DNA from 2 places in the Alteromonas gilva genome. Region 1 is predicted to be linked to the other one. Evidence: riboswitches for the same ligand, from Rfam matches in the RefSeq annotation. Region 1 holds a riboswitch; the other holds the start of a gene.
The links. A riboswitch is a leader RNA that binds a small molecule or an ion and turns the genes downstream of it on or off. The one in region 1 is predicted to bind thiamine pyrophosphate.
Positions count from the first base shown of each region.

Region 2: linked by a shared signal. The riboswitch ahead of OIK42_RS12905 (TonB-dependent receptor) and the one ahead of thiC (phosphomethylpyrimidine synthase ThiC) in region 1 are both predicted to bind thiamine pyrophosphate.

Region 1 is NZ_JAQQXP010000002.1:242,254-251,057, reverse strand. Features, by position in the region: gene thiC (phosphomethylpyrimidine synthase ThiC) at 1-1,672, opposite strand, end outside; TPP riboswitch at 1,786-1,904, opposite strand; gene OIK42_RS14760 (lysophospholipid acyltransferase family protein) at 2,131-3,237, shown strand; gene OIK42_RS14755 (MBL fold metallo-hydrolase) at 3,350-4,111, shown strand; gene OIK42_RS14750 (alpha/beta hydrolase) at 4,121-5,086, opposite strand; gene OIK42_RS14745 (YgaP family membrane protein) at 5,214-5,429, opposite strand; gene OIK42_RS14740 (hypothetical protein) at 5,439-6,770, opposite strand; gene OIK42_RS14735 (outer membrane lipoprotein-sorting protein) at 6,770-7,567, opposite strand; gene OIK42_RS14730 (efflux RND transporter permease subunit) at 7,576-8,804, opposite strand, start outside.
Region 2 is NZ_JAQQXP010000001.1:2,907,876-2,916,679, forward strand. Features, by position in the region: gene OIK42_RS12890 (phosphotransferase) at 43-825, opposite strand; gene pnuC (nicotinamide riboside transporter PnuC) at 795-1,409, opposite strand; gene OIK42_RS12900 (YkoF family thiamine/hydroxymethylpyrimidine-binding protein) at 1,402-1,671, opposite strand; gene OIK42_RS12905 (TonB-dependent receptor) at 1,681-3,756, opposite strand; TPP riboswitch at 3,813-3,913, opposite strand; gene OIK42_RS12910 (helix-turn-helix domain-containing protein) at 4,302-6,065, shown strand; gene OIK42_RS12915 (GNAT family N-acetyltransferase) at 6,350-6,856, opposite strand; gene OIK42_RS12920 (acyl-CoA thioesterase) at 6,944-7,354, opposite strand; gene OIK42_RS12925 (GNAT family N-acetyltransferase) at 7,510-8,804, shown strand, end outside.

The DNA of each region.
Region 1 (8,804 bases):
CGGTATCCGGATCGAGCGCCAAATTAAACTGATCTTCCCAACGAAACTCAAAACGCGCCTTCGACATGGCATTATCGCGAATTTGCGCACCGGGGTGGCCTTTTGCCAGATCGGCCGCATGGGCGGCGATTTTGTATGTGATAAGCCCTTGCTTAACATCGTCTTTATTAGGCAAACCCAGGTGTTCTTTAGGCGTCACATAACACAGCATGGCGCAACCAAACCAACCAATCATGGCGGCGCCGATCCCGGAGGTAAAGTGATCATAACCTGGTGCAATGTCGGTTGTTAGCGGCCCAAGCGTATAAAACGGCGCACCGTGGCAATGCTCAAGTTGTTCCTCCATGTTGGCTTTAATCATATGCATTGGCACATGACCGGGGCCTTCAATCATTACCTGCACGTCGTATTCCCAGGCGATCTTGGTAAGTTCCCCGAGGGTATGCAACTCGGCAAACTGTGCTTCGTCATTGGCATCGGCCACAGAGCCAGGGCGCAGGCCATCGCCAAGACTCAACGACACATCATAAGCCGCGCAGATTTCACAAATCTCACGAAAATGCTCATACAAAAAGCTTTCTTTATGATGGCTCAAACACCACTTGGCCATAATAGAGCCGCCCCGCGACACAATGCCCGTGACCCGCTTGGCCGTCATCGGTACATAGCGCAGCAACACGCCCGCGTGAATGGTGAAATAGTCCACGCCCTGCTCGGCTTGTTCGATCAGCGTGTCGCGAAACACCTGCCAGTTGAGATCTTCTGCCACCCCATTGACCTTTTCCAGTGCCTGATAGATAGGCACCGTACCCAGCGGCACCGGACTGTTACGCAGCAACCACTCACGGGTTTCATGAATATTGCGGCCGGTAGACAGATCCATAATGGTGTCAGCTCCCCAACGGGTTGACCACACCAGCTTTTCGACTTCTTCCTCAATCGATGAGGTCACCGCCGAATTACCAATGTTGGCGTTGATTTTGACCAGAAAGTTGCGGCCAATGATCATTGGCTCAGATTCAGGGTGGTTGATATTGGCCGGAATAATGGCACGCCCGGCGGCCACTTCCTGACGAACAAATTCAGCGGTAATTTGTTCAGGCAATTGAGCGCCAAAGGTTTCACCGCGGTGCTGCTGGCGCAGTACGTCGTCTTTTACCTCAGCACGGCCCATGTTTTCACGGATCGCTATAAATTCCATTTCAGGGGTAATAATACCGCGCCGCGCGTAGTGCAGTTGGGTAACGCACTGCCCGGCTCTGGCCTGACGAATTTTACGATTTACCGCCATGCGCAGTGCTCTGGACTGCTCGTCATCGTCACGCTGGCGGGTAAAATCCGATGACGGTATATCTACCGTAAGTGAGTCTTCACGTTCATCAATCCACTCATTACGTATGGGAGACAGGCCTTTGTGCACGTCAATGGTTTGATCCGGATCGCCATAGGGGCCTGAGGTATCGTAAATAGGAATAGGCTCGTTAGGCTGATACACCGGTTGCTGGCGGTCGCCGCCAATCAAGCTATCGGTTTGCATAATCATGCGCATTGGTACCTGAATATCAGGCCGACTACCAGATAAGTACACCCGCTGTGAGCCGGGGTAACACTGGCCGCTTAAATGTTGAATGAACTGTTGCGCTTGTTCGCGCTGTTGACGTCGCGTTGACATAGCATTAATCCTTGTTGTGAAGGTGGAAAATGCTTGTCAGGAGTGTTTAAAAAGACCATCACAAAATGCTGATAAAGCTGGCTGACACGTCGGTGTCAGTGCGCAATAAATAATAGTGATGTTGCCTTGTTCCCTTCGCAGGTATTAGCCTGATCAGGTTCAACGGATCCCGCTTTATGCGGTCTCAGCTTGCATTACATCTGGGTAATGCGAAGCACTCCGACAAGTGAAAATCGGCAACAACATGGCTGTTGCCGAGTACGTAACTGCCACCGAGTATAGGAGATTGTTCGCCATTCATCAACCCATCGCCGGACACCAGGTTAAAGGTTCAGGTTTCGCTTTGCGGCAACGGGAATTCACCAAATCGTCACTTTTCGATGGAATCATAACGGCAACACTACCCAAATAGCTGAATGTGCGTACAATGAGCGCTTTGCCACATCGACGATGGAATTATGTTAACCAATTCTGATAGTTATCACGATATTCGCCCCTATAACGACAGCGAAGTACCTGCCGCTATTGAGCGTCTGATCAACGATCAGGCGTTTATCGATGCCATTGTCAGTCATCGTTTTGAGCGTAGCCCAAAATGGCTGTCGTCACTGCTCGGTCCTTTTGTGAAAATACTGTTGCGTATTAAGTGGCGTAAGTTTAAATCCGTAGCGCATATTCAGGACGAAGTGGGCCGGTTTATGGAAACACTGTTGCAGCGCACCAGCGACGGCGTCACGGTAAAAGGCCTGGATAAACTCGACCCCACAAAGGCCTATATTTTTATTTCCAATCACCGCGATATCGCGATGGATCCGGCGCTGGTAAACTTTGCTTTGCACAGCGCCGGCCATAATACTGCGCTCATTGCCTTTGGTGATAACCTGCTCAAAAAGCCCAGCGCCACCGAACTTATGAAACTCAATAAAGGGTTTGTGGTAAAGCGCTCAGCCAAAAAGCCCCGTGAACTGCTCAAAGCCCTCACCCAACTGTCTAACTTTATTAAAGATGCATTGCAGAGCAATCAGTCTGTCTGGATAGCTCAGCGGGAAGGCCGCGCCAAAGACGGCATGGACTTTACCGATCCGGCCATATTAAAGATGTTTTACATGGCGGGTAAACAGCAAAAACTTGAGTTTGCGGACTATATGAAGTCTCTTAACATTGTGCCGGTTGCCATCGCCTACGAAAACGATCCCTGTGATATCGCCAAAGCCAATGAGCTTTATCAGGTAAACCACCACGGTCAGTACAATAAAACCGAATTTGAAGATATCGACAGTATTGTCAAAGGCATTGTTGGCCACAAAGGCCGCCTGACGGTGACTTTCGGCAGTGTCATCGACGATGATTTTACAACGCCTGCTGAACTGGCCAGCCAAATTGATGCGCAAATTCATCGCAATTATCAGCTTTATCCTATCAACTACCTTGCGGCTAACCAGCAGCACGGCGAAATTACTGCTGAGTGCCGCGCGCGTCTTGACGATAAGCTGAGCCAACTGCCGGCCGAGGCACATCCGTATTTGCTGGCGAATTATGCCAACCCGGTTAACAATGCACGCTAGTGTTTACTGCTGGCGACTTACCGCTTAGCCGGTTTGCATATTGTGCAAGTGGTACGACCACAAAAGCTTTGCTACTATCATTGCCCACGTAAAAAGCGAAGCCGTGGCGTTTATGCGGGTCCATGAGTTAAAAGGCTACATCGAAAATATTTATCTGGTAGAGGAGCCAACCGGTTTATTGTTGCTGGATGGCTGTAGTCGCGCTGATGTTGATAAAGTGTGCACTTACATTACCCGGACACTGCGCCGCCCCTTATCCGATTTAACGCTTATCGTGGTTACGCATATGCATCCTGATCATGCCGGGGGTGCCGTGTTGTTGCAGCGCAAAACCGGCGCTCAGATTGCCAGCCATCCCATGGCTCAACACTGGTATAAAGGTCTGGCAGGTCGCACGGCTCACCTTATTGATGTGGCACTGACCTGGTGGGTAGCAGCACGGCTGGGTAAACCCAGGGCACATATCTGGTATCACCCGGTGTTAGTACCTGATATTACATTGCAGGACAAACAGCGCTTACCGGGATTCGCCGACTGGCAGGTGCTGTATACGCCGGGCCACACCAACCATGACCTGTCGCTATTGCACCGGCCAACGCAGCAGTTGTACATTGCCGATCTGATTGTATCGGTAAAAAAACAGCTCACCGCCCCCTACCCGGTGTGTCATCCTAATCAATACAAACGCTCACTCGCGCGGATCAAACAAATCAGCCCCTCCAGGGTGTACAGTGCCCATGTACGGCCACTCGATGGTCGCTATATTGACTATGACGCGCTGATGTCGCAGGCGCCGGCGTTACCTAAAAATCACTGGCACTCTGCTAAAAACCGTATTGGCCGCGTATTTGGACGACGCAGCACTCAACATTAATGCCTAACCTTACTGCGACATAAATTCGTTGATAGCACCAACCAGCGTCTCATTAAAGCGCCTGGCCAGGTCAGTTTGTGGTGCCACCGACTCAAAGGCATGAAAGGCGCCGGCGACTACATTTAACCGGGTGGAAACACCATCATTTATCAGGCGCTGGGCGTAGTTGATATTTTCATTAACGAACAAATCCAACTCGCCAACACCAATGTAGGTCGGCGGCAAACCCGCTAATGATGCGGCCCGCGCTGCAACATGATGAGCGGGTACTCTAGAACTGCCGGGCGTTTTATTCAGAAAAGCCTGCCAGCCGTACTGGTTTTGTTCGGCTGTCCACAAATACCGGCCGTGATGTGCCGGCGGCACTATGCTACTACCGGTGCGGTCATCCAGCATAGGATATAACAATAGCTGACAGGCCAGTTGATACTGCTGCTTTTGCACCACCTGTTGCGCCATTAGCGCGGCATGACCACCACCGGCGCTTACGCCCAATAAACCAATTTTACCTTTATCGATACCCAGCGTATTCGCCTGCGCAATGGTCCATTCCAGAGCAGCATAATGTTGCGCCCGGGCTTCATCAGCGCGCACTTCCGGAGCCAAACCATACTCCACCGATACAATGACAGTATCGGTTTCCAGCGCCAGTTGTTGCAGACGGGGCAGTGAATTTTGACAATCTCCCATGACAAAACCACCACCATGAAAATGCAGCAATACCGGTTTTACAGCGCCGTCCGGCGAGGCATTAATTATCCATAGCCTGAACGCACGGTACGCGGGCTGCGCTGGCACATTGACGACGGAGTAAGGGATATCGGCAAGGGGCGTCATACCACCAAACTTAGCGCGCTTGCGATAAAAGCCTAAATTGGCGCCGCTTAATGGCGGAAATTGCCTGCTGGCTTGCAATAAGGCATTGAGTGACGGCCGCAGCTCGGGTGCAACGCTTTCATCAGATTCATTCATCATGGCTTGGTTACGGTAGCAAAATACGGTCTTTATAGTAGCTTAACCACCCCCAAATAAAAGCCTGCAATAGCACTTCACTTTATTAGTAAGTACTTACACCTATATATTTTAAAGGGGTTAAACGTGATTATTTGCTAAGTGCCAGCTCTTTTTCGGTTTTAAAGCCAAACACCTTGCGCAGCACAATGGTCGCCGGGCAAAAGCCGGTAAAACTTTGCTGAAAAAGGTTGGCGCCGATAAATACCGTCAACCAGATAAAGTGTTCATTTACGTACACGGTGAGTGCAACCGATACGAGTATCATTAACCCTGCAAATGCTGTTAAGGCCCTTTCTGCTGACATAACTGACTCCTAATAAAAATAACGAAAAGACGCATAGACATTGCTGGCGTCCCGAAACTGTGAATAAAACGTATGCGCCTCATCGCCGTAAAACCAGTTAAAGCCGCTGTTCAGCTGCCACTGATCGACTGGTGAGTAGGACGCTCTGAACCGCATGTAACCATCGCGGTCAGTGGTGGAGTGAAAATTAAACCAGTTGAGTGTTAAACTTTGCCGCAGCGTACGGTATACCAGCTGTGTTGTAATAACATGGCGACGGCGTTGCGGTGCAAACTGCGGCCACAATGAGGTGGTTAGCAGCTTGTCATAGTTGCTGATTTGTTCGGTATACCACTGCACGCTACCGGTTAGATTCGCCACCAGTTCCTGCTCATATCCCAGTAACAACCGGTGCTGGCTGTTGGGCACTAACGGGTTGCTGCCATCCGCCTCTTCCCGCGCATCATGATATGCATATTCAGCCTTGGCCAGGCCCTGCCACAAGGGTGTTTCCACACTGGCGCCCCACACATTTAACCGGCTGTAGCGGGGCAAACCGCTTTCATCCACCGCCTCAGGTGTCTTGTTGTAACCGTGATACCCGTACAACGCCACTTCGGTCTGACCAATTGTATGGTAGGCGCGCGCCGCCCATTCCGGGTTATCAGGCTGATTGTCAGCGGTGACTTCAAAGGCCGGAGCGATATTGCCAGCCAACTGCGGATTGAAAAACGAAAAATACTCGCCGGTAATACCATTGTCGGGTTCAAATTGCGGTGTAAGTACCAGATCGACACTGACCCAGTCAAAATATCCGGATAGCCTGGCCGACAGGCCAGGCGCTTTGAGGTATTCATCATCGCGGCCGGCAAAAAAGGACTGATAATCTTTAGGAAACATATCGTTAAGAAAGAGATAATCCCCCTTACCCCAGGTAAGCACCTGCTGGCCTATTTTGGCATCAAATGCAGCTCCCCACTGGCCCAGAAAGGCCAGATTGCCCTGCCACAGAGCCTCACGGATTTGCACTTCAAGGCTATCCACAACACCGTCGTAATAAATATCACCGCGAAACGCCAGGGTGGAGGTATCGAGGGTATAGTCGGCCTGCAACTGCAGCCGCAGGTCACGCAGTGTGGTGGCGCCGGGCAGTGCCGGGTCTGTTTGTACACGCTGGCCGGCCGCTACCTCAGCAAAACCCGCCCAGGTGAACGGCGAGACTTCTTCGCTTTGTTCGAACTCGTCAAACTCCTCCCAGGCATCCCACTCATCCCCGCTAGTTTGCGTTTCCTGGGCGACCGTTTGGCTCAGGTAAAGTAGCGTCACTGACGTGATGGCAAGCGTTAACAGAAAGCGGCGCATTATTTTATCCACTGTACAGGCGGGTTGCGCAGACTACGCTCAGAAAACACCTCATCCGGCAAGCCCACGTTATATTCGGAACCGCGAAACTCCATTAAGGTATAACCGCCGTTAGTCAAATCAGACACTTTTGAGCGCAGCACAGTGGGAAATCCCTGCACTTCTTCGATCTCAACAGACTCTACCCGCCGGTAGTTTGTATCGTCGCTTTTAAAAAAGTTAATCAGCACCGGTAGTGATGTGGCTTTATCAATTTCGACGATATAATAGGCAAATTCCACCGTGTCCGGCTGTTTAGGGACCGCCTTTAATATATAACGTTCGGCGGTTTCACTGAGCATTGAAAAGTCATCCTGTGATACAGCCCGGCCTGACACATCTTCGTAAAAGAAGTGCGATCCTACGAAGGATGTACGCTTATCGCCCGCGGAGATTCGTTTCACCAAATCAAGCGCTGGCAGGTATAACCAGCGATCATCGTCTTCATTGGTCGCGGCATGTTTTTCGACCCTGAACACCGTGTCTTTTACATCGGTTGGACGCGAGAAAAACACCATCATCTTCTGGTCGCCATTATCTTTCACATCTTTACGTAAAATTGTGAATTGACGCAGCTGTTTGCGCCCCTGACTGTCTACGATCATCATGCGCGCATCAGAACGGCCATCGTCACCGGCGTAATACGCCGTTTTCTCTGCCTGCCTGATGAGCTGGTTAACGTCGACAGCGGCTTGCGCGGTCGGCAGCAATGCACTAAGTACTAGCAGACTGCGTGTAATCAGTTGTGTAAAGGTCATAACAACTCCTAATTAGCCGGTTTAAACACGATGGAACGAATAGCACTCATGGCAGCCGGTAACATCAGTAATGTCACCAGGGCTGAGATTGCCATGATGCTGGCCAGAAATACGCCCACGGTTATGTAGGGCACCAGTGGCGCAAATAGCAGTGGCGTAAAGCCCAGCGCAATGACCAGTGCATTGCGTGTTATTGCACTGGCCGGGCCGGCAAACATCATCGCCATCGTTTGCTTAACACTGTTGGTTTGCTGATAAGTGGCGCGGGCCCGCTCCAGAAAATGAATGGCAAAGTCTACCGACAAGCCCAGCGTCAGGGCGGACAATACTGCGATGGGCATATCGTAATCCTTACCCACCAGGCCTATCAGGCCGTAAATAAAGGTAATCGTGAGGGTCAGTGGCAGCATGGCCAGTACACCGTAAACCAGCGAACGGAACAGTATAATCATCATAACGAATACAATAATAAAGGCGCCGATCAGGCTGTCTATCATGCCTGCCACCATATTGTCCTGCCACACCACATTGAGGTAAGCCTTACCCGCCCAGTCAGCGGTTAAACCTTCTGGTAAGGGATTGGCGCTTATATAATCTCTGACTAAGCTGACAACGGCGCTCATATCCTGATTGTCACCGCTAGTGAGTTGCAGCCAAATAAGCGACGACCGGTAGTCCGGAGTCACAAAATGCCACAGGTCGTTGGGCCGGTGCGAAGACTGATATTGCAGTAAGGTTTGAGCCACACCGCTGGCTGTATCCGGCAATTCATAATCGTTGGCTTTACCCGAGTGTAATTCCCGGTTTACCACCTTCACAACATCGGGCAGCGCATTGGATTTGCCCACCAAACCCGAGGCACCTAAGTGCGATTGCAGCCCGGCTATATACGCCAGTACCTGTGGGTTTTGGAACGTTTTACCCTGGCTGTCGGCAGTTTCGGTCATTGCCATTACCGCTTCAAGATAGGCGGTTTCGCTGGCGGTAACATCGCCAAACAGCTTATCATCAATGGCAAAGATAAGGTTTTGCAGCTGCTCCGCGTGGTTGCCTGCACTTATGTCTGCTAACGTTTGCTGACGCCAGTCGCGCAACGACTCTGGCATAGCATCAACGGCTAACAGATTCGCCGGTGTTTGCTGTTCGCGCTTGTCGGTCAGTACCAGGTAGGCGTTATAAGTGCCGGCAAAATGGTGGTTTAACACGCGGTCGGCAACACGAATTTCATGGTCTGACT
Region 2 (8,804 bases), on a different contig from region 1:
GCGCGCAAATAATAAACGTTTTGTTTTGTGCCTCAGTATTGTTTAGCACTGGCGCTCGGCCGCAGCCTGCCAAAGTCGGTTGGTAAAATCCACAACCGGTATAAAGTCCTGTAATTTACCGTACACCAGTGAGCGCTCAAGGCCCATTCTGGTAGCATAGTCATCGCTTAACGCCCGACACTGTGTTTCATTTAGCTCATTGATCAGCGCACAGGCAGCCAGGTCAAAATAGCGGTTGCCGGTGGCGGCATATTCCCAGTCAATCACGATATCGCGGTTGTCTCCCACCAAATGGGTAAATGATAAGTCATTGTGGCACAGGCAAAAGTCGTAATAATGACTGGATTGTCCGATCACCGCCGCAAGCTTGTCCCGCTGTGGAATAAATTGCCTGGCTTGTTTGCTGGGCAACTGCTCTAAGTAATGCTGCCAGCACGGTAACAATGCCAGCGTTGGTGCCTGAAGGTCGAGGTTATGGATCTTCGCCAGGGCTTGCGCCAGACGGTCCGTCTCAATGCCGCCGGACGATGGCGTATCTACCCATTGTTCAACCCAAACGCGATGCTGCAAGTTAACATCAACCACCGTTGGCGCAACCTGCAAGTTGGCTAATTGCTGCTGCAACTGCTCTATTTTACGATAATCGACCGCGCTGAACCCCGCCGGCCCGAGTATTTTAACTGCCCAGGAGATGCCCTCTCCCCTGACATGATAGACCTGGTTGGCCATGCCCTTGCGCACGGGCTCAAGGGTGATGTTTTGAGCATCGGTAAGCAGCGGTGCCAGTAATTGTTTCAGCTGTTGCTCTGGTAACACTTTGACCATTGCACTCTCCACTGGCTATACCCATAAATCGAAAACCCGACGTACCCGAGGAACAGGCATGCCGATAATACCAGCCCACTTTGCCAGTAAAGAAAGACTGCCGCACTGTTAATCACGAACCAGTAAATCCAGTTCTGCAATATTTTGTGCGCCACCATAAAGGTGGTTGCCACACTAAAAACGTTAATGGCCGCATCCAGCCACAAATACTCACCGCTAAATTGTGTACCGGCTAATTTACCGAGCAGTATGGCCACCACGGTTAACGCAGCAACCATCAACAGATGCCAGCGCAGCGGCTTTGACTGCACCTGCCGTGTCTCGCCCGGTTGATGATGCCACTGCCAGTAACCGTAAACCGCCATGATCATATAAAAAATATTCAGCGCCGACTGAAATGGCAGTGTGACCTGCCAAAACAACCAGGTATAAATAGCGGTGCTGATAAACGCCGCCATCCAACACCAGGCACTTTGCCGTGCCGCAAGCAGCACATAGGCGATGGCGAGCAGTACTGCCAGCCATTCAGCTAACGAGGTGCCAGCGACCTGCCCGGCAAATTGAGTCACCGCCTGCTCAGTCATCGTTTACCTGTCTGCTTTGCATGGCATCGTAGTTAAGAAACTTCGCCACAAACACAGCCTGACCGACTTCTTCATGAGTACGCTGCATTTCTGCGCCGAGAATTTGCATCACCTCACTGTAATCGCCGTGCACCTGGGTACTGGTTGAACAGGTTGTGACGGTTAACCTTGGGTAATTATTCAGCCGCTCAATAAAGGCTTTGATAGGCGGAATAAACTCATTCACAAGTGGATACAACGACAGTTCAACCATGACTTGCATCATATTCTCCTAAAAGTGGTAACGTACGGTTACACCGGTTTGACGGCCATCACCAAGCTGATAATAGGGTTCGTCAAACTCATAAAAATCGCGCGGATCGTTACTAAAGCCACCAAAGCCACGGGTATAATGAGTGCGATCAAAGGCATTATTTACCCACAACGTGGCTTCCCAGTCCTGCTGTTGCCAGCTCAGCTGAGTGTGTACCAGTACGCGCGACGGTGCCGTTACATCGTGACCATCAGAAAAGCGGTAACTGTCGACATAGTCCACTTCAATATTCCAACGCAAGGTGTCGGTAATATCAAACCGGCTAAGCATATTCGCCGTGTATTTCGGGGCCTGCGCCTGTTGCTGCTCAGTCACCTCGGTACCATCGGCCTGCACATACCCCTCAAAATACGCATCCAGATAGCCGGCGGACATATCCAGCGACCAATTATCTGCCAACTGCACGCTCACTTCGGCTTCAACACCCTGATTGGTGCCAAGATCAGCATTGGCAATGATATCGATAAACTCGGCTGAGCCATCCTCTCGATATTGCAGTTCGTAATCACTCACCTGGGTGTCCTGGCGTTTCATGACGAAGGCAGCAAGCCGCGCTGTCACATTGGGGGCAAAGCGACCTTTTACGCCTAATTCGTAATTCCAGTTATATTCTTCATCGTAAAAACGATTGGCTTCGGTGACGTTTTGGTCAGGGTTGATCCCGGCGCCTTTAAAACCACGGGAGATACTGCCGTAAAGCACCTGTTCGCCCAGTTGATAACTCAGCGCAAACTTGCCACCCAGCATGGTCGAGTCGTTGTCCCGACTAAGGCCGGCATTATCAGCATAGGAAAAGTCGTAATTTTCCAGTCGCAACGACAAGGTCGCAGTGAGCTTATCGCTGAGTTCACTGTCGAGTTCGCCATACAGGGCTTTTGTTATAGGTTGGAAGCGGCTGATAAAGTCGCCGTCGTTGTAAGTGTATTCCCGCAGTAAGTCTTCCTGGTTGTTTTTAATGCGCGCGCCAATCACCCACGACGTGGTGTCGTCGAACAATCTCAGGCTGTCATCACTTACAAACCGGACTTCAACGGTATTGGTATCAACATCACGATAATAATAGTCAGTGGAGGTATAACCCCACGGGTGGAAACCGGTGTAAGTCCAGTCTTCATCAAACCCGTAATCGATGTTGTTGCTGGCATGGGTAAAAATAAAATGCATGTCACCGCTGGCCAGTTGTGTGAGCACGTTTGCACTGAGCGCATGTGTTTGCTGGCGATCAAAGCCCGGCTCATCAGACAGGGTTTCCCGGGTGTTATCCAGTGAAAACGCATCGAAACCGTTGTCGATATCATACCAGCGGTAGTTTAACGTGAGCGTCACGTCATCACCGTACTGATATTTAGCAGCCAGTTTAACCGCCGACTCGTCGATATTATTGGTATTGTCCCGGTTTAAGTAGGTATTGCGCACGAAGCCGTCACTGCGGTTGTGCAACAATGCTCCACGAAGATGGAGATTGTCGGATACCGCAACACTTTTACCTAACTCCAGGCGGTGACTATTTTGCGTGGCTTTGCTAAACAAACCGTAGTCGGCTTGTTCGGCATCGGCCGCGGTAGACTTAATTAATACCGCTCCGGCCAGGGCTCCGGTGCCAAATACGGTAGCCTGAGGACCTCTGAATACTTCGACCTGTTGGGTATCAAACAATACCGCGGCAGCACCTAACCCGGTAAAGTCAAAATCGTCAACCATAATGCTGACCGAAGGATTTATCGGCTCGGCAAACTGGCTGCGTTCGCCAATACCACGAATCTGAATAAAGCGCCCGCGGGATGCACCGCTGGAAAAATTAACATTAGGCGCAACGCGCAGTAACGAATCTATGTGAACGGCCTGACGGTTTTGAATACGGGCATTATCAATCACCGACGCACTGGCGCTGAGCTGGTCAAGTGTACGCTGGTAAAAATCACCATAAACAGTGACTTTTTCGATGTTCTCGTCGGCACTGTCGTTTTGCTGAGCGGCAAGATTTACCGATACGCTAAGTAACGAGAGCGACAATAATGTTGTGTGTAATTTCATACTGGATCTCTTGTGCAATGATGTCCAAAAGATCCGGCTTTTAACGGCAGGTGATAAGTTCTGATGATAACCATCCCTACGCCGGTATTATCCGGATCAGGTTTAAGGGTTCCCACATGTTGGATCTCAGCCGCTGACGGCACCCCTTGGTAAACGCATATAGAATGCGAGGTGGAGTCTACCAAGACTTATCTGAATTGCAACAGCAATAACCTGCAGAGAATTTACTGAACAGAAATAAAAATGCCCACCAGGATGCGGTGGGCACTGCTTTTGCGCTCCCGGATTAAGAGCGGTTTACCGACCGGTGGTGACGACACCAGTCTTCATGGCAATGGTAGGATACAACTAACGTTACAGCGGTTGAAGCGTCAGTTCCAGCCAGTGCCATAGCTGTTAACGACAGTTAATGTAACGCTGTGCAGCTATCACTGCTAGGACACATTTGGTAAAACTATAGGACAATTTTGTATCCCAAGGCTTAACAGTTGGGGAAATTTAAGTATGATGGCTATGAAACGGGACTTGGATATAAACACTCAGTTATGTCAGTAACTTACACTGGAACGTTCTGGTCGGGAGTAAGCCGTGCACTGCTCTCATTGCGTCGCGATAAACATTTACCTACGCCAGCAGAGCAGGAAACGCTTAAGGCACTGAGCGACATAGAATCCAGTAACTACCCCATTGAACAGCTCAACGACCTGCTCAGCAAACTGTTTTTGTGCGAGGTACCCGAGCACATAGGCCAGTCAATTCTCGGCTATTTTGATTTTACCCGAATGGGCACGATTCACTGCTATGTATCGATGGCCAGGGATATCAGTGCCGCACTGGATGGACTAACTCAGTTTAACAGCCCCTTATTTGACGCCTCAGAGACCTTTACCGTCGAACAAAGTGATACGGCAGTCAAACTCATTATTACTGCTCACTACCTGGCAGAAATGGAGCCACCAATTGTGGCTTTTCTGCTGGCGTTATTCAGGCACATTGCCGGGCGCGAATTCGATTTTATCGCCATTGAAACCAAATATGCGCATCACTGGTGGCCTCTTGCACCGGTTAGCAAAGCAACACTGACTCACCATTCGCGTGCCCTGGTTGTTACCTTCGCGCCGCAATGGCTTAACCGTCCCTCATACTTTTATAGCCCTAAATTACAGAGTATCCTGGTAAAAAACCTGCAGCATCATTCACCATCCAATTTTAAACATGAACTGCTGCAAGTGTTTCGACAGTTTCCAGCGCCGGCTAAAATTCGTGCCGAAGCGGTGGCCGATGCCATGGGGTTAACTGAATCGGTATTTCGGCGCAAGCTGCGTGACGAAAAGCTCTCATTCAGCGCTTTGTTAAAATCGCATATTCATGAACAGAGTGTCAGCCAGCTACTGCGTGGCACCAGGATTGACCACTTATCTGAGCAACTGGGCTTTTCAGACCGCCGTTCCTTTGATCGGAGCTTTAAAGAATTTACTGGCGTGAGCCCTGCCCAACTGCGACAAATCGGCAGCCGTCTGCGCTTTCAGCGGGGTAATCAGGCATTAACTGAGATTACCGAGAACCTGCCACCTCTGCCCGAAACCATAACAGAGATCATCAATTTGTCGGAGCAACAGCTCGGGGTCGACAAACTGGTAACACTTATCTCCGCTGATCCGGTTTTTCGTGCCCACGTTATGGGGAAAGCCAGCCGCGCATTATATGGCAATATTCCGGGCTCGCTGGAACAGGCCATCGGTCGTAATCTTGGGGTCAGTAACGTGAAATACCTGGCGGTATTATTTGCTGCCCAACAGTATCTCACTGTGCAAAGCGTTCATCCGAACGTGCCGGGCATGATTGATGCCATGTTATTGAGTCACGCACTATTTGAGCGCACTTTTGCAAGCGAATACAGTGCAGAAGACAACGCCCTGATTGCGCAGCTTCTATTGTTCGGACCGCTGGCATTGTTACTCATTTTTCACACCGAGCATCTCGACGCTAAAGATTTTTTAGCCGCCTGGCAGCAAAGTGGGTCTTTTAACGACTTTATCCATTGTCTTACCAACGAATACAATCTTTGCCTTTATGGCGCATCCACCCTGATGCTGATCAGGTGGGGCTTTACCTCCAATGTCAACCAGTCGCTCTGGCGGCTTTGCCAGGACCGGGATTCAAAAGTCAGCCAACGCATTAAATTCTGCCACAGCCTGGCGTTTGATAAACTTTGCTTTAATCAAAATACCGGAACACTGCAAACAGACGAATCGCTGTTTAGTGCGCAACAAGCCACAACGGCTGAGGATTTATTGAACAACTGGTAATTCGGGCATTTACTTATCTGACGCGTCCATTGATTCATTGTACTTTCTTTTCAGGTACTTATCGCTGGCGCTTAATTCTCTTTGAAATCATAAAAACGACAATCGGCACGGAGAGCCAAAGCATTACTAATGCTTAACTGACTGATTATACTGAAGACCCCAACCAGCACCGACAATTAACGAATCCAAGTTGATTTTCATCCTGAGAATATTTTCTTAAACGCACGCAATCCCTCAGCTGTACTTCAGCAAACACTACGAATACTGACTCCACCCTATTACTGTTACTCCGTATTGTTAAGCGGTCTGAGTTTCGCAAAGATATGACTATCAAAGTACTGACCATTTTTAAAGATAGCTTTTTGCAGTACCGCTTCCTGTGTAAAGCCGGATTTTAAAAGTAACCGCATTGACGCAATATTGCCCGAAAATACCGTTGCAAATAAACGCACTATGTCTGTGCCTGAAAACACCACATCGGTGATTTGCTGAATGGCAGACCCTGCAATGCCCTTGCGCCAATACTCTCGTGCTATCCAGGACCCGATTTCACCTGATTTCTGATATTCATAATCTCCACGTGTTACACCAATGCACCCGACGAGCTGGCCATCAACGGAAATCGCTTTGGTTAAGTCACCACGGCTTCCCTCCTCTACCCACCAAAGCGCATCTTCTGTGGTATAGGGAAAAGGAATTTTGGGCGACAGAAACTGGGTAACGGCCGCGTCGTTAAGAATGGTAACCAGATTACCCATATCATTTTGGGTAAAGTCCCGAAGAGCAATCATTGAAGTCCCTTGATTATCATTAGATTTTATCTATGTTGCTGTTGTATTTTTTGCAGGTCTGCTTGGTTAAGCTTATCGCCCAAGCACTTATATGCCGTTTTCAGCAAACGCCTGGGCGGTCTGCTCTGCCAACGACTCCAGGGTTTTGCCATGGGCGACGGGCAGACGACTGGAGGGATCAAGTTTCACAAAAACAATATCGTCGGCTAAACAAATCGATTTTTTGGTGGCTTTATTACGTACCAGACAGCTGACTGTTATGGAGGTTTTACCTACCGCTTTGGTGGCTAGTCCAAACTCCACAATATCGCCCTGCATCGCCGGCGACTCAAAGGTAATTGCGCCAATATGTTTGGTTACCAGACAATTGGTTTCCAACTGACATATTGCATAGATTGCGGCTTCTTCGTCTATCCATTGCAGCAAACGCCCGCCAAATAAAGAGTGGGCGTAGTTTAAATCGTTCGGCATAACCAGTCGGCGGGTCAAAAATCTCATTGCACTCATGTGTTCCAGGGTTAACTTATTGACAGGATGCTATTTTAAGAGAATTTTAATTGTGATGCGCCATTGATTACGACATTTTTGCTAATCATTGGTACCCAACGACAAATTCGTTACACTAAGGTCATATTTTCCGGGTCACTGGTATCGTGAACAACTTCCAAGAAAAATTAAAGGGCTGGCTGTGGCAGCGCCAACAAGACCAATCCCATCGCCAATTATTAGTGGTTTCTGGCAGTCAGACCTTCTGTCGCAGTGTGTTAAGCACGCTGACCGAAGAATACCCAAAAAGCGCAACAACGTTGCTTGGCCGTTCATTATACTCTTTTAGTAAAGCACAGGAGCTCAAGCGCTACCGCCATTTGCTGGGCAGTGAATGTCAACTCGCCATATATGATGCCTTTGATGCGTTGCGCCCCAATGCGGTATTAGCCCTGGCCGGCACGGTTGCTCGTGGTGGCTTAATGGTTATATGCTGCCCGCCGTTGACACAATGGGCCGGGTATCAGGAGCAAACCTCAGGGCATTATCTCAGTTACGGCGAAACCTGCCTGACCAGCCCCCTCCGCCAATACCTCGCGGCTGAATTTAAACACGGCAAAAGTGTTGCGCTTTACAGCGAAGACGGTGAGCTATCGTTGCCCCTTGGGACGTTTGCCTGTGCCCCGGCAGGCGTTCGCCCACCGGCGCCCTTTGCGACCGAAGATCAGCATAGGATCTTTAGTCAAATAGCCGCCAGACTGAACGGCCTGAGGTGTGCACTTATTACCGCGCATAGAGGACGAGGCAAATCTACCCTGATGGGTATGGTGGCCGGCCAATCACTGTTAAACAACACGCCGGTAATCGTTACCAGTCGCCATGAATCAGCAGCCGAAATGGTGTTTAAGGGGCTGGCACTCACCTGCCCTGATATTGTACAAATCGCCCCACAGCAATACAGTTATAACGGCGTACTGTGCAGTTGGCTGCCACTTGATCACCCTTCCCTGAATAATCCGGATAACCATCTGGTTATCATCGATGAAGCTGCAGCAACACCTATACCGCAGTTAAAACAGCTCTGCAGTGCTGCTTCAAGGGTTCTGCTGAGCACTACAATGATAGGTTATGAGGGCTCAGGCCGGGGCTTTATTACTCGTTTTATCCCATGGCTGACTAATCAATACGACGCCCTGGCCCATTACAGCTTACAAACTCCGGTACGCTGGTTTGCCGGCGATCCGCTGGAACACTTTTGGCACAGCGCTTTTGGTCTCAATACCGCCGAAGGGCCGCTAGCGCAGATAAACCAACCGAACTCTCCCCTGGCACATAACCGGGTCAGGATTAACACAGTTGACCGTTCCTCACTTGTCGTCGAGCACAAAGAGCAAATATTAGGCTTATTAATGCAAGCCCATTACCAGACCACAGCCGATGAACTGGTGAGATTAACCGATAG